Regions from separate parts of the Stenotrophomonas sp. YJH_SMC_58 genome, predicted to be linked through region 2. Evidence: riboswitches for the same ligand, from Rfam matches in the RefSeq annotation. Region 2 holds a riboswitch; the other holds the start of a gene.

Region 1 (5,936 bases), on a different contig from region 2:
GTACTTGTCCGCCACTGTCTTGCCCCCGAGCATGCCGTCCGCCGCGTGGGTGCCAGTATGGCGCAGGGGCTTCTCAGGGCCTGAGAACAACGGCGCAGTCCGCGCACGCAATGCGCCGTTCAGCAGAAAGCACGGCTGCAGGCTTGACCCGCCCCGCCATCGGCGTAGCATCTGCAGCAAGCCAAGGGACAGACCCGCGGCTGCCACAACGACATGAGGGATTCTCATGGAATTCGACTATCTCGTCTTCATCGGGCGATTCGAGCCCTTCCACAACGGCCACGCCGCCGTTGCCCGCCTGGCCCTGAGCCGGGCCCGCAAGCTGATCTTCCTGGTCGGCTCTGCCGATACCCCCCGCAGCCTGCGCAATCCCTGGACCGTGGCCGAACGCGCCGTGATGATCCAGGCCGCCCTCGATGGCCACACCGACCGTCTGCTGATCCGCCCGCTGCGTGACCACCTGTACAACGAAGCGCAGTGGATCGCCAACGTGCAGCGCCAGGTGGCTGAAGCCCTGCGCAACGACGGCGCCGCCGCCGATGCGAAGGTGGGCCTGATCGGCATGGACAAGGACGCGTCCAGCTACTACCTGCGCGAGTTCCCGCAGTGGCCGCTGGTGGACGTGCAGCATACCGCCACCCTGTCGGCCACCGAGCTGCGGCGCTACCTGTTCGAAGCCGGCGACGTCGACTTCCACGGCGCGCTGCTGATGCTGCGTGGCAATGTGCCGGCGCCGGTGTACGACATGCTCGAAGCGTTCCGCAAAAGCGCGCCTGCGTATGGCCAACTGGTGGCCGAGTACCGCTTCATCGAACAGTACAAGGCCGCCTGGAAGGATGCGCCCTACGCGCCCACCTTCGTCACCACCGATGCGGTGGTGGTGCATTCAGGACACGTGCTGCTGGTGCGTCGCCGCTCGGAACCCGGCAAGGGGCTGTGGGCGCTGCCCGGCGGCTTCGTCGGCCAGGAACAGAGCCTGCTCGACAGCTGCCTGCGCGAACTGCGCGAGGAAACCCGGCTGAAGATTCCACTGCCGGTGCTGAAGGGTTCGCTGAAGGGCCAGCAGGTCTTCGACCACCCCGACCGCAGCCAGCGCGGCCGCACCATCACCCACGGCTTCCACTTCGAGTTTCCGGCCGGTGACCTGCCGCCGGTGCGCGGCGGCGATGACGCCGACAAGGCGCGCTGGATACCGGTGAGTGAAGCCCTGGACATGGGCCCGCAGCTGTTCGAAGACCACCTGCACATCCTGGAGTATTTCCTCGGCCGCGGCTGACAGGCCCGGCCTCCCCACTGGCGGACAGACCGCTGGTGTCACTCGACGCGAAGGAGCTTCCGTCATGCACTACCTCGATAATCTTCTCCTCAACACCGACAGCTACAAGGCCAGCCATTGGCTGCAGTACCCGCCGGGTACCGATGCCACGTTCTTCTACGTCGAATCACGTGGCGGCCTGCACGATCGCACGGTGTTCTTCGGCCTGCAGGCGATCCTCAAGGACGCGCTGGCACGACCGGTCACCCACGCCGACATCGACGACGCTGCTGCGGTATTCGCCGCCCATGGCCAACCGTTCAACGAGGCCGGCTGGCGCGATATCGTCGACCGGCTTGGCGGCCACCTGCCGGTGCGCATCTGCGCCGTTCCCGAGGGCAGCGTGGTGCCCACCCACCAGGCACTGATGACCATCGAGTCGACCGATCCGGCTGCGTTCTGGGTGCCGTCGTATCTGGAAACGCTGCTGCTGCGCGTGTGGTATCCGGTCACCGTGGCCACCATCAGCTGGCACGCACGGCAGACCATCGCCGCGTTCCTGCAGCAGACCAGCGACGACCCGCAGGGGCAGCTGCCGTTCAAGCTGCACGACTTCGGCGCGCGCGGTGTATCGAGCCTGGAATCGGCCGCGTTGGGCGGTGCCGCGCACCTGGTCAACTTCCTCGGCACCGATACCGTGTCGGCGCTGTGCCTGGCACGCGCGCACTACCACGCGCCGATGGCCGGCTATTCGATTCCGGCCGCCGAGCACAGCACCATCACCAGTTGGGGCCGCGAACGCGAGGTGGACGCCTATCGCAACATGCTGCGCCAGTTCGGCAAGCCCGGTTCGATCGTGGCGGTGGTGTCGGACAGCTATGACATCTACCGCGCGATCAGCGAACACTGGGGCACCACCCTGCGCGATGACGTGATCGCGTCGGGCGCCACCCTGGTCATCCGTCCCGACTCGGGTGACCCGGTGGAGGTGGTGGCCGAAAGCCTGCGCCGGCTGGATGAAGCCTTCGGCCACAGCCTCAACGGCAAGGGCTATCGCGTGCTCAACCACGTGCGGGTGATCCAGGGCGATGGCATCAATCCGGACACCATCCGCGCGATCCTGCAGCGCATCACCGACGACGGCTACGCCGTCGACAACGTGGCCTTCGGCATGGGCGGTGCACTGCTGCAGCGGCTGGACCGCGATACGCAGAAGTTCGCGCTGAAGTGCTCGGCCGCACGGGTCGAGGGTGAGTGGATCGACGTCTACAAGGATCCGGTCACCGACGCCGGCAAGGCCAGCAAGCGTGGCCGCATGCGCCTGCTGCGCCGCCTGGACGATGGCAGCCTGCATACGGTGCCACTGCCGGCCAATGGCGACGACACCCTGCCGGACGGCTTCGAGGACGCAATGGTGACCGTGTGGGAGAACGGCCGCCTGCTGCACGACCAGCGGCTGGACGACATCCGCACGCGGGCGGCCGTGGGGCATTGAAGGTGCATCCCGACCGGGGTTGGATCCCGTTGCAGCGCAGCGGGCTCTGCCCCCTGCGCTCTTGACCGGCGCCACCAACAGGTCCACCTTGCACACGCCGAAGGTATCCCTCCCATCGCTGCGGCGCGGGGAGGGATTTAAACGGGAATCCGGTGAAGGCGCCTCGCGCGTCCATTCCGGAGCTGCCCCGCAGCGGTGAATGGAAACGAATCCTGCCAACAGCACTGGGCTCGCGCCTGGGAAGCGGCAGGTAGTAGGTGGGCTGCGGCCCGAGTCCATCAGCCCGAATACCGGCCCCGGCCGGGGGACACGACCGTCCCCTGACTCGACCTGGAATCTCCGCGGGGAGGTTGCCGGGGCCGTCGTCGTCCTGCGCGTGCAGGCGATGTGGCCGCGCGCGTCCTGTTCACGGTATCCGGCCAGACCCGTTCACCCACGCGCTGATGCATGGGCCACCGCCGTTGCCGGCGGTCCATGCGGTACCTGACGATGACCGAGCTCCAACGCCCCACCCTGACCCTGCCCGCCGACGGCAAGCGCCTGCTGCTGCATTCGTGCTGCGCGCCCTGTTCCGGCGAAGTGATGGAGGCGATCACCGCCTCCGGGATCGACTACGCGATCTTCTTCTACAACCCCAACATCCACCCGGTGAAGGAGTACGAGCTGCGCAAGCAGGAGAACATCCGCTTCGCCGAGCAGCACGGCATTCCTTTCATCGACTGCGACTACGACACCGACAACTGGTTCAGCCGTGCACGCGGCATGGAAAACGAGCCTGAACGCGGCATCCGCTGCACGATGTGCTTCGACATGCGCTTCGAGCGCACTGCGCTGTACGCGCACGAGCACGGCTACGACACCATCAGTTCTTCGCTGGGCATCTCGCGCTGGAAGAACATGGCGCAGATCAACGACTGCGGCATCCGCGCCGCCTCGCGCTATGAAGGCCTGCAGTACTGGGACTACAACTGGCGCAAGGGCGGCGGTGCCAGCCGCATGATCGAGATCAGCAAGCGCGAGCAGTTCTACCAGCAGGAATACTGCGGCTGCGTGTACTCGCTGCGCGATGCCAACCGCCATCGCCGCGAGAATGGCCGCGAGCGGATCAAGATCGGCCTGTTGTACTACGGGCAGGACGCTGGGACGCCGCAGGACGATTGACGTGCAGGCATGGGGCGGCCACGCTGGTCGCCCCTTCTGTTGTACCGGAACTGCCATGACCGCCCTGCCCGCCGATGTCGCCCTGCTGGTGATCGACCTGCAGCCGGACTTCATGCCCGGTGGCGCCCTGGCCTGCGACCAGGGCGATGCGCTGGTGGCACCCATTGCCGATCTGCTGGCGCAGCGCCGCTACCGCACCGTGGTGGCAACACAGGACTGGCACCCGGCCGACCATGCCTCGTTCGCCAGCCAGCACCCCGGCCAACGCCCGTTCGAGACCATCCTGCTGCACGCGCAGCCGCAGACCCTGTGGCCGGACCACTGCGTGCAGGGCAGCGCCGGTGCCGCCCTGCACCCGGGCGTGGACTGGACCGTGGCCGACCTGATCCTGCGCAAGGGCACGCGCCAACAGGTGGATTCGTACAGCGCCTTCCGCGAGAACCACGGCCCCGAGGGCGAGCGCCCGGCCACCGGCCTGGCCGGCTGGCTGCATGAACGCCGCATCCGCGAAGTGCACGTATGCGGCCTGGCCCGTGACTACTGCGTGCTGTGGAGCGCGCAGGACGCGGTGAAGTCCGGCTTCCGGGTGAAGTTCCTGTGGGAGCTGACCAAGCCGGTGACCGAAGCCAACGACGTGATGGTGCGCGAGGCGCTGGGCAAGGCGGGGATCGCGATCGTCTGAGGCGTGACCGCCGGGCATGGCCCGGCGCGGCGCTACCGCGCACGTCGCTATGCCGCTTGCGCGCTCCTGCCCACAACAACACAATCGATTCATCCAGCCCCCTAACTACGCCCCCCTATAGATCGCGGGACGGCCGAACCGGGGGCTTTTCATTGGATGAAATCAAGATTCGGTAGTGCCGGCCGCTGGCCGGCAACCTCGGGACCTCTGCAGTTGCCGGCCAGCGGCCGGCACTACCGGATAGCACCCGTGGTAGCGCCGGGCCATGCCCGGCGGACGCGGGATGGGCGATTACCGGAATACCACCGTGCGATGCCCGTTGAGCAGGATGCGGTGCTCCACATGGCGGCGAACCGCGCGTGCCAGCACCAGCGATTCGGTATCGCTGCCCAGCCGCACCAGTTCACGCGGTGCCATCGCGTGGTCCACGCGGGCCACGTCCTGTTCGATGATCGGGCCTTCGTCCAGGTCCTCGGTGACATAGTGCGCGGTGGCGCCGATGATCTTGACCCCACGCGCGTGTGCCTGGTGGTACGGCTGCGCGCCCTTGAAGCTGGGCAGGAAGCTGTGGTGGATGTTGATGGCACGGCCGGCCAGCGCGCGGCACAGCGTGGGTGACAGGATCTGCATGTAGCGCGCCAGCACCACCAGGTCGATGCGTTCGCGCTCGACGAGGTCGATGATCTGCTGCTCCTGCACCGCGCGTGTATCGGCGGTCACCGGCAGGTGGTGGAACGGCACCTGGTAGGACGCCGCCAGCGGCGCGAAGTCGGCGTGGTTGGACGCCACTGCTGCGATGTCCACCTTCAGCTGGCCGCTGTGGGCGCGGAACAGCAGGTCGTTGAGGCAATGCCCCTGTTTGCTGACCAGCACCAGCAGCCGCGCGCGGCGTCGGCCATCGTGCAGCTGCCAGTCCATGCCGAAGCCTTCGGCAAGCGTGGCCATGGCGGCGTGCACGGTCTCCAGCGGCAGGCCGGCATCGCGGTCGAAGTGCACGCGCAGGAAGAAGCGGCCACTCTCCTCATCGCCGAACTGCTGGGCGTCGAGGATGTTGCAGCCGTGGTCGAACAGCAGGCCGGACACGCGGTAGACGATGCCGGTGCGGTCGGGGCATGACAGGGTAAGAATGGAATCGGGGCGCATCGCCACAGTGTAGGGCAGCGCCCTGCCCAGCGGCCGGATGATCACGGGTGCAACCGACCTGCTTGGTTCAGTACCAAGCGATACTTGGACCTTCCCGTGGCAAGCTGGTCGGTCATGAACCTGTTGCAACTGATCCGCAGCTTCACCCGCACCGCAGAGACCGGCAGCATTGCCGCCGCGGCCCGCATCCTTGGCATCAG
Region 2 (5,936 bases):
TGGAAAGCTCAACGATTGCCGCCGCGCGCGATGGCCGCTGGCAGGTGCACCTGACCCCGCGCGCGCTGCCGCTGGACTGGCTGGGGGATGTGCGCGGCCGCCGCATCCTCTGCCTGGCCTCGGGCGGTGGCCAGCAGGCCCCGGTGCTGGCGGCGGCCGGGGCGGAGGTGACCGTGTTCGATCTGTCCGATGGCCAGCTCGAGCAGGATCGTCAGGTGGCGGCGCGTGATGGCCTGCAACTGCGCACGGTGCAGGGCGACATGCGCGATCTGCACGCCTTCGCCAACGACAGCTTCGATGTGGTGTTCCACCCGATCTCCAACCTGTACGTGCCCGACGTCCGGCCGGTGTGGACCGAATGCCGCCGCGTGCTGGCGCGCGATGGCATGCTGATGGCCAGCTTCTACAACCCGGTGCTGTTCGTCGGTGCACGCGATCCGCAGCTGGATGCACAGGGCCTGATCCGGCCGCAGTACGCCATTCCCTATTCGGATCTGGAAGACCTGCCACCGGCCGAGCGCGAGGCGAAACTGGCGCGGGGCGATGCGCTGACCTTCGGCCACAGCCTGACCGAACTGATCGGTGGACAGCTGGATGCCGGCTTCGTCATCGATCGCTTCATGGAAGACTGGCAGCCGCAGCCGCGCTTCCTGATCGACCGTTACCTGCCCACGTTCCTGGCCACGCGCGCGCGCCGGATCGGTTGAGGCAGGCCTGCCCAAAATACTGCGGCGTACAATGGACGGCCCCACGTCATGCAGGTGCAGTCCCTTGCCGTATCCGTATCCGCTGGTCGTGTTCGACCTCGATGGCACGCTGGTCGACAGCGCTGCCGATATTGCCGAAGCGCTGAACCGCACGCTGGAGGACATCGGCGTGGCGCGTGTGCCGGAAGCCACCGTGCTGGGCTGGATCGGTGACGGTGTGCGTCGTCTGGTCGAGCAGGCGGTGCAGGCCGCCGGCAGCGAGGTGGACCTGGCCGAGGTGATGCCGGTGTTCATGGTGCACTACCGTGAGTGCCTGCTGCGCAGCCCGCGCCTGTTCGACGGCGTGGGCGAAGCGCTGGCGCAACTGCGTGCGCGCAGCGTGCCGCTGGCGATCTGCACCAACAAGCCCGAAGCACTGGTGCCGCCGCTGCTGCAGCACCTGGGTATCGGTGATGCATTCGCGCTGGTACTGGGGGGGGATTCGCTGCCGCAGCGCAAGCCCAGTGGCGAGCCACTGCGGCACATCGCCGCGCACTTCGGGCTGCCGGTGGAGTCCTGCCTGATGGTGGGTGATTCGTTGACCGACTACCGCGCCGCCGAAGAGGCCGGCATGCCGATCGCGCTGGTGCGCTACGGCTATCCGCGCGGCCTGGACCTGGCCACCGCGCATGCGGTGGCGGTGATCGACGACCTGCGTGAACTGCCGGGGTTGTGGGGCTGAAGCAGGGGGTAGTGCCGGCCGCTGGCCGGCAACCCGGGATGCGTTGCCGAAGGTCATGATGTTGCCGGCCAGCGGCCGGCACTACCATGAACGTTGCGCTCACTTCGGCTGGTAACGCACGCTCAACTGGTACTCGCGGCCGGGCTGGTTGAACCATGCCACCGTTTCGTAGCGACGGTCGAAGACGTTGGCGGCACGTGCCAGCAGCGACCACGATGGCGTCAGTGCGTACTCGGCGCGCAGGTCCAGCGTGCCGTAGCCTCCCACCTTCACCGTGTTGGCGGCATCGTCGTAGCGCTTGCCGGCACCCTGCACGGTCAGGCCTGCGCGGAAATCGCCGAAGCGACGGTCGATGTCCAGGCGCGCGGTCTGCTGCGCGCGGCGTGGCAGCCAGTTGTCGAACTGGGTGCTGCCGCCGGTGCGGTTGCGCGGGTCGGTGTAGCTCAGCTGCGCGTTGATGTCGAAGCCGGCCAGCAGCACGCCGCCGGTCAGTTCGGCACCGCGGATGCGGGCCTTCTCCACCTGCTGCATCTTGAAGGTCGCCGCATCGTAGGTGATCAGATCATCGATGCGGGTTTCATACACATCCAGGCCCCAGTGCCAGCCCTGGCCCTGCTGCGAAACGCCCAGGTTGGCACTCTTGGATTTCTCCGGGTTCAACGTGGGCACGCCGCTCCACGGGTCGTACAGATCGCTGAAGGTCGGTGCCTTGAACGCCGTGCCATAGCTGGCGTTGAGGCGCAGGCCGTGGCCCAGCTCCATCGCCCAGCCAACGCTGCCGGTGGCGTGGTTGCCGAACTGCTGGTTGTCGTCGTTGCGTGCGCTGGCCTGCAGCTGGTGGCGGCCGAAGCGGCCCTGGTACTGCACGAACACGCCGGTGTTGCGGCGGCTGTCGACCAGGTAACCCGCGCTGCTGCCATCCAGGTTGTCTTCGCTCCAGTCCACGCCTGCGCTCAGCAGCTGGCCCTCGGCCACGCCGAAATCGCCCTGCAGGGAGGCGCTGTCGCGGTGGGTCTGTGCGCTGCCACGTGCACCGAAGTCGCCGAAGTTGTCCGACTCGTTGTCACTGCGCCCGACGTTTGCGGTGAATGCCAGGCGCTCGGACGGGGTGTAGCGCACCTTGCCGGCCAGCACCTGCTGGCGGGTTTCCGAATAGTTGTAGTAACCGTCGTAATGGTTCTTGCCGTCGGCGCGCAGGGCGCTGCCTTCCACGTTCCACTGGTCGTTGAAGGTGTAGCCACCGCGCAGGCTCTTGGACAGGTTGCGGTAACCGTCGCGGTCGGGCTCGTCGGCGAAGCAGCCGGTGAACAGCGTGGCCGAGCCGCGGCAGGCATCGATGCCGTCGGAATGCTGGTAGGCGATGTCGGCACCGAACCAGCCGCGTTCGGTACCGCCGCCAATGCCACCGCTGGCTTCACGCAGGCCGTTGCTGCCACCGCCAAGCTGGAAGTGCGGGGCGAAATCGCCCTGGTTGCGGCGGGTGAATATCTGGATCACGCCACCGATGGCGTCGGCGCCGTACAAGCTCGACTGCGGGCCGCGCACGATTTCCACGCGCTCGATCTGCGCCAGCGGCAGGTCCTGGTACATGGCCAGGCCGAGGTCGGCGCTGTTGATGCGCACGCCGTCCACCAGCACTACGGTGTGGCCGGAATTGGTACCGCGCAGGAACAGCGAGCTCTGCTTGCCGAGGCCGCCGGCATTGGCCAGGTTGATGCCGGCGCGACCGCGCAGCAGTTCCTGCAGCGAAGTGGCCTGGCTGGATTCGATCTGGGCGCGGTCGATCACCTGCGCCGGCGCGATGCTGTCCTGCAGGGCGATCGGGGTGCGGGTGGCAGTGACCAGGATCTGGTCGAGCGCGGTGGTGTCATTGGCGGCCTGGGCCAGCGCGGGCAGGGCGGCCAGCACGGCCAGGGACAGCATTCGGGACTGCAGCTTCATGGGGGACTCCAAGTGCCACGCACGCCCGCGTGGCGAAGGGGAGGAGCCGCGAAGGCAGGCGTGCGCCGATGCCGCAGCGCACGCCACGGTCATCCAGCGCCATGCCCACCGCATCGCGACCTGAGGCTTCCGGGCCGGTCTCCGGGCTCGCCGCCGGGTGGCGCGAGGCCACCGTCCAGGCGCCTTCCCATGCCTGCGGCACAGTGGCGGTGTTGCCTGGAACTGACGTGCTTACCGTTGCGGGGGCAGCGCCGGCCTGGCGTGGAATCACGCGTCACCGGCTTCCCGTTTCAACCTGCCGGCCATGGCCGCAGGTCACCTGGAAGTGCGCGCAGTCTACGGCATCGCAGGCCGTCCCGTTGCGTCGCGCCTGCGCGACTGCCTTTGCTGTGCCTTTAGAATGGTTGCTCGATCCCGTGGTGCCGTTGCCGATGTCCGCCCGTTTTCCGCTGTACCTGCGTCGCCCGTCCGGGACGCGCGCATGATCCTCGACCTGGTCCGCCATGCCGGCAATGGCCGTGATGAGTTCCTTGATGGCCGCAGCGATCCACCGCAGCTGGCCCGCCTGCCGCAGGAACTGGTCGAGGCCTATGCCGGGCAACGCTGGGAGCGGGTGATCAGTTCGCCGCGGCTGCGTTCGCTGCACACGGCAATGGCCCTGGCCACCCCGCGCGGACTGGACGTGGAATCGGACGAGGAATGGGAAGAACTGGACTTCGGCGATTGGGACGGGCGGTCGCTGTTCGACCTGCCGGAGGATGCACTGGCGGCCTTCCATGCCGACCCGCACGCGTTCCCGCCGCCCAATGGCGAGAGCTGGGGCCACTTCGAGCGGCGCATCGCGCGCGCGCTGGATCGCCTGCTCGATGATGGCGATCCGGTGCCGACGCTGGTGGTCAGCCATGGCGGCCCGCTGCGCATGGTGCTGTCGCAGGTCTGCGGCCTGCCGATGTCGCTGTGCTGGGCGCTGCGCATCGACCACGGCACGCGCCTGCGGGTATGGCTGGAGCGCGGTGAGATCGGGCTGGTGGGTGAGCTGCTGGAGCTGCAGCAGCCCTGAGCGCACTCGCCGGGCATGGCCCGGTGCTACCGATCCCGCATCACACTGGTAGTGCCGGCCGCTGGCCGGCATCCCCAGGAACGCGGAGGCCTCAATCCTCGTCCGCGCCCTCGGCCACGCTGTCCTCAGCGTCATCGTCGGCATCGAAGCGCTGCTCATGCACCGGGCCCGACGCCGGGCCGGCTGCCTTCAGCGGATGCGCAGCGATGCGTGCTTCGTAATCCTGCACCAGTGCTTCACGCTGTGGCTCGCTCAGCTCCTGCCAATGGCAGTCCAGCAACGCGCCTTCCAGCGAGTACAGCAGGTTCAGGCTGGGCTTGAAGCCGGCGCGCTTGACCTTGACGAAGGCGCCGACGGCTCCGATCGCGACCAGGTCGTCGCGGCTGCGCAGGCCGACCTGGCGCAGCCACGCCGCACTTTTCGGGCCGATGTTGCGCAGCTTCGGTGCGCTCATCCCAGCGCCTCGACGAACACGCGGGCGATGGCTTCCAGGCCAGCCTGGTCGTCGGCATCGAAGCGGCCGACCTTCGGGCTGTCGATGTCGAACACGCCGATCAGTTCATCGCCGCGCAGCAGCGGCACCACCAGTTCCGAGCGCGAGGCCGAATCGCAGGCGATGTGGCCGGGGAAGGCGTCGACGTCCTCTACGCGCTGGGTCACGCGCTGGCTGGCGGCGGCACCGCACACGCCCTTGTCCAGCGGGATGCGCACGCAGGCCGGCAGGCCCTGGAACGGGCCGACCACCAGTTCCTTGCCGTCGTACAGGTAGAAGCCCACCCAGTTCAGGTCGGGCAGGGCGTGGTAGACCAGGGCCGAGAGGTTGGCCGCGTTGGCGATGCGGTCGGACTCGGCGTAGACCAGGCCACGGGCCTGTTCCAGCAGCTGGGCGTATTGTTCCGGCTTGCTGCCGGTGAGCGAGGCATTGGCGAACATGACAGCAGTCTAGCAAGCGCGCCGGGCCGGCGATAATGCACGCTCTGTTGCCCCGTTGGAGCCCGTCGATGCCGTTGCCCGCCACGCTGCCGCCCGCCCTGTTCGTCACCGGCACCGATACCGAGATCGGCAAGACCGCGGCCAGCACCGCGCTGCTGCACACGCTGCGCCGGCGCGGCCTGCGCGCGGTGGGGATGAAGCCGGTGGCCAGCGGCAGCGAAGACCTGGGCCAGGGCCTGCGCAACGAAGACGCATTGGCGCTGCAGGCGGCCAGCTGGCCGGTACCGGACTATGCCGATCTGAACCCGTATGCGTTGCGCCTGCCACTGGCGCCGGAGCTGGCCGCTGCCGAGGATGGCGTGCAGGTGGAGCTGGCGCCGATCGTGGCAGCGTTCGAGCGGCTGCGCGCGCAGGCCGATGTCGTGGTGGTGGAGGGGGTTGGCGGTTGGCTGGCACCAGTCTCGGCCACGCTCGACCAGCTCGACCTGGTGCGCGCATTGCGGTTGCCGGTGTTGCTGGTGGTGGGCATGCGGCTGGGCTGCGTCAACCATGCGCGGCTGACCGCGCAGTCGCT

Evidence for each region. Region 2 has a riboswitch for cobalamin ahead of btuB (TonB-dependent vitamin B12 receptor). Riboswitches for the same ligand answer to the same signal wherever they lie in the genome.
Region 1: linked by a shared signal. The riboswitch ahead of AC5P68_RS14060 (epoxyqueuosine reductase QueH) and the one ahead of btuB (TonB-dependent vitamin B12 receptor) in region 2 are both predicted to bind cobalamin.

What each region holds. Positions count from the first base shown of each region.
Region 1 covers NZ_JCAFSW010000010.1:80,236-86,171, reverse strand. Annotated here, with positions in the region: gene AC5P68_RS14075 (patatin-like phospholipase family protein) at 1-33, opposite strand, end outside; gene AC5P68_RS14070 (bifunctional nicotinamide-nucleotide adenylyltransferase/Nudix hydroxylase) at 227-1,276, shown strand; gene AC5P68_RS14065 (nicotinate phosphoribosyltransferase) at 1,341-2,750, shown strand; cobalamin riboswitch at 2,834-3,063, shown strand; gene AC5P68_RS14060 (epoxyqueuosine reductase QueH) at 3,225-3,911, shown strand; gene pncA (bifunctional nicotinamidase/pyrazinamidase) at 3,967-4,593, shown strand; gene purU (formyltetrahydrofolate deformylase) at 4,885-5,736, opposite strand; gene AC5P68_RS14045 (LysR family transcriptional regulator) at 5,851-5,936, shown strand, end outside.
Region 2 covers NZ_JCAFSW010000002.1:305,035-310,970, reverse strand. Annotated here, with positions in the region: gene AC5P68_RS03845 (class I SAM-dependent methyltransferase) at 1-707, shown strand, start outside; gene gph (phosphoglycolate phosphatase) at 772-1,428, shown strand; gene btuB (TonB-dependent vitamin B12 receptor) at 1,528-3,369, opposite strand; cobalamin riboswitch at 3,485-3,707, opposite strand; gene AC5P68_RS03830 (histidine phosphatase family protein) at 3,851-4,429, shown strand; gene AC5P68_RS03825 (TfoX/Sxy family protein) at 4,521-4,883, opposite strand; gene AC5P68_RS03820 (GAF domain-containing protein) at 4,880-5,362, opposite strand; gene bioD (dethiobiotin synthase) at 5,431-5,936, shown strand, end outside.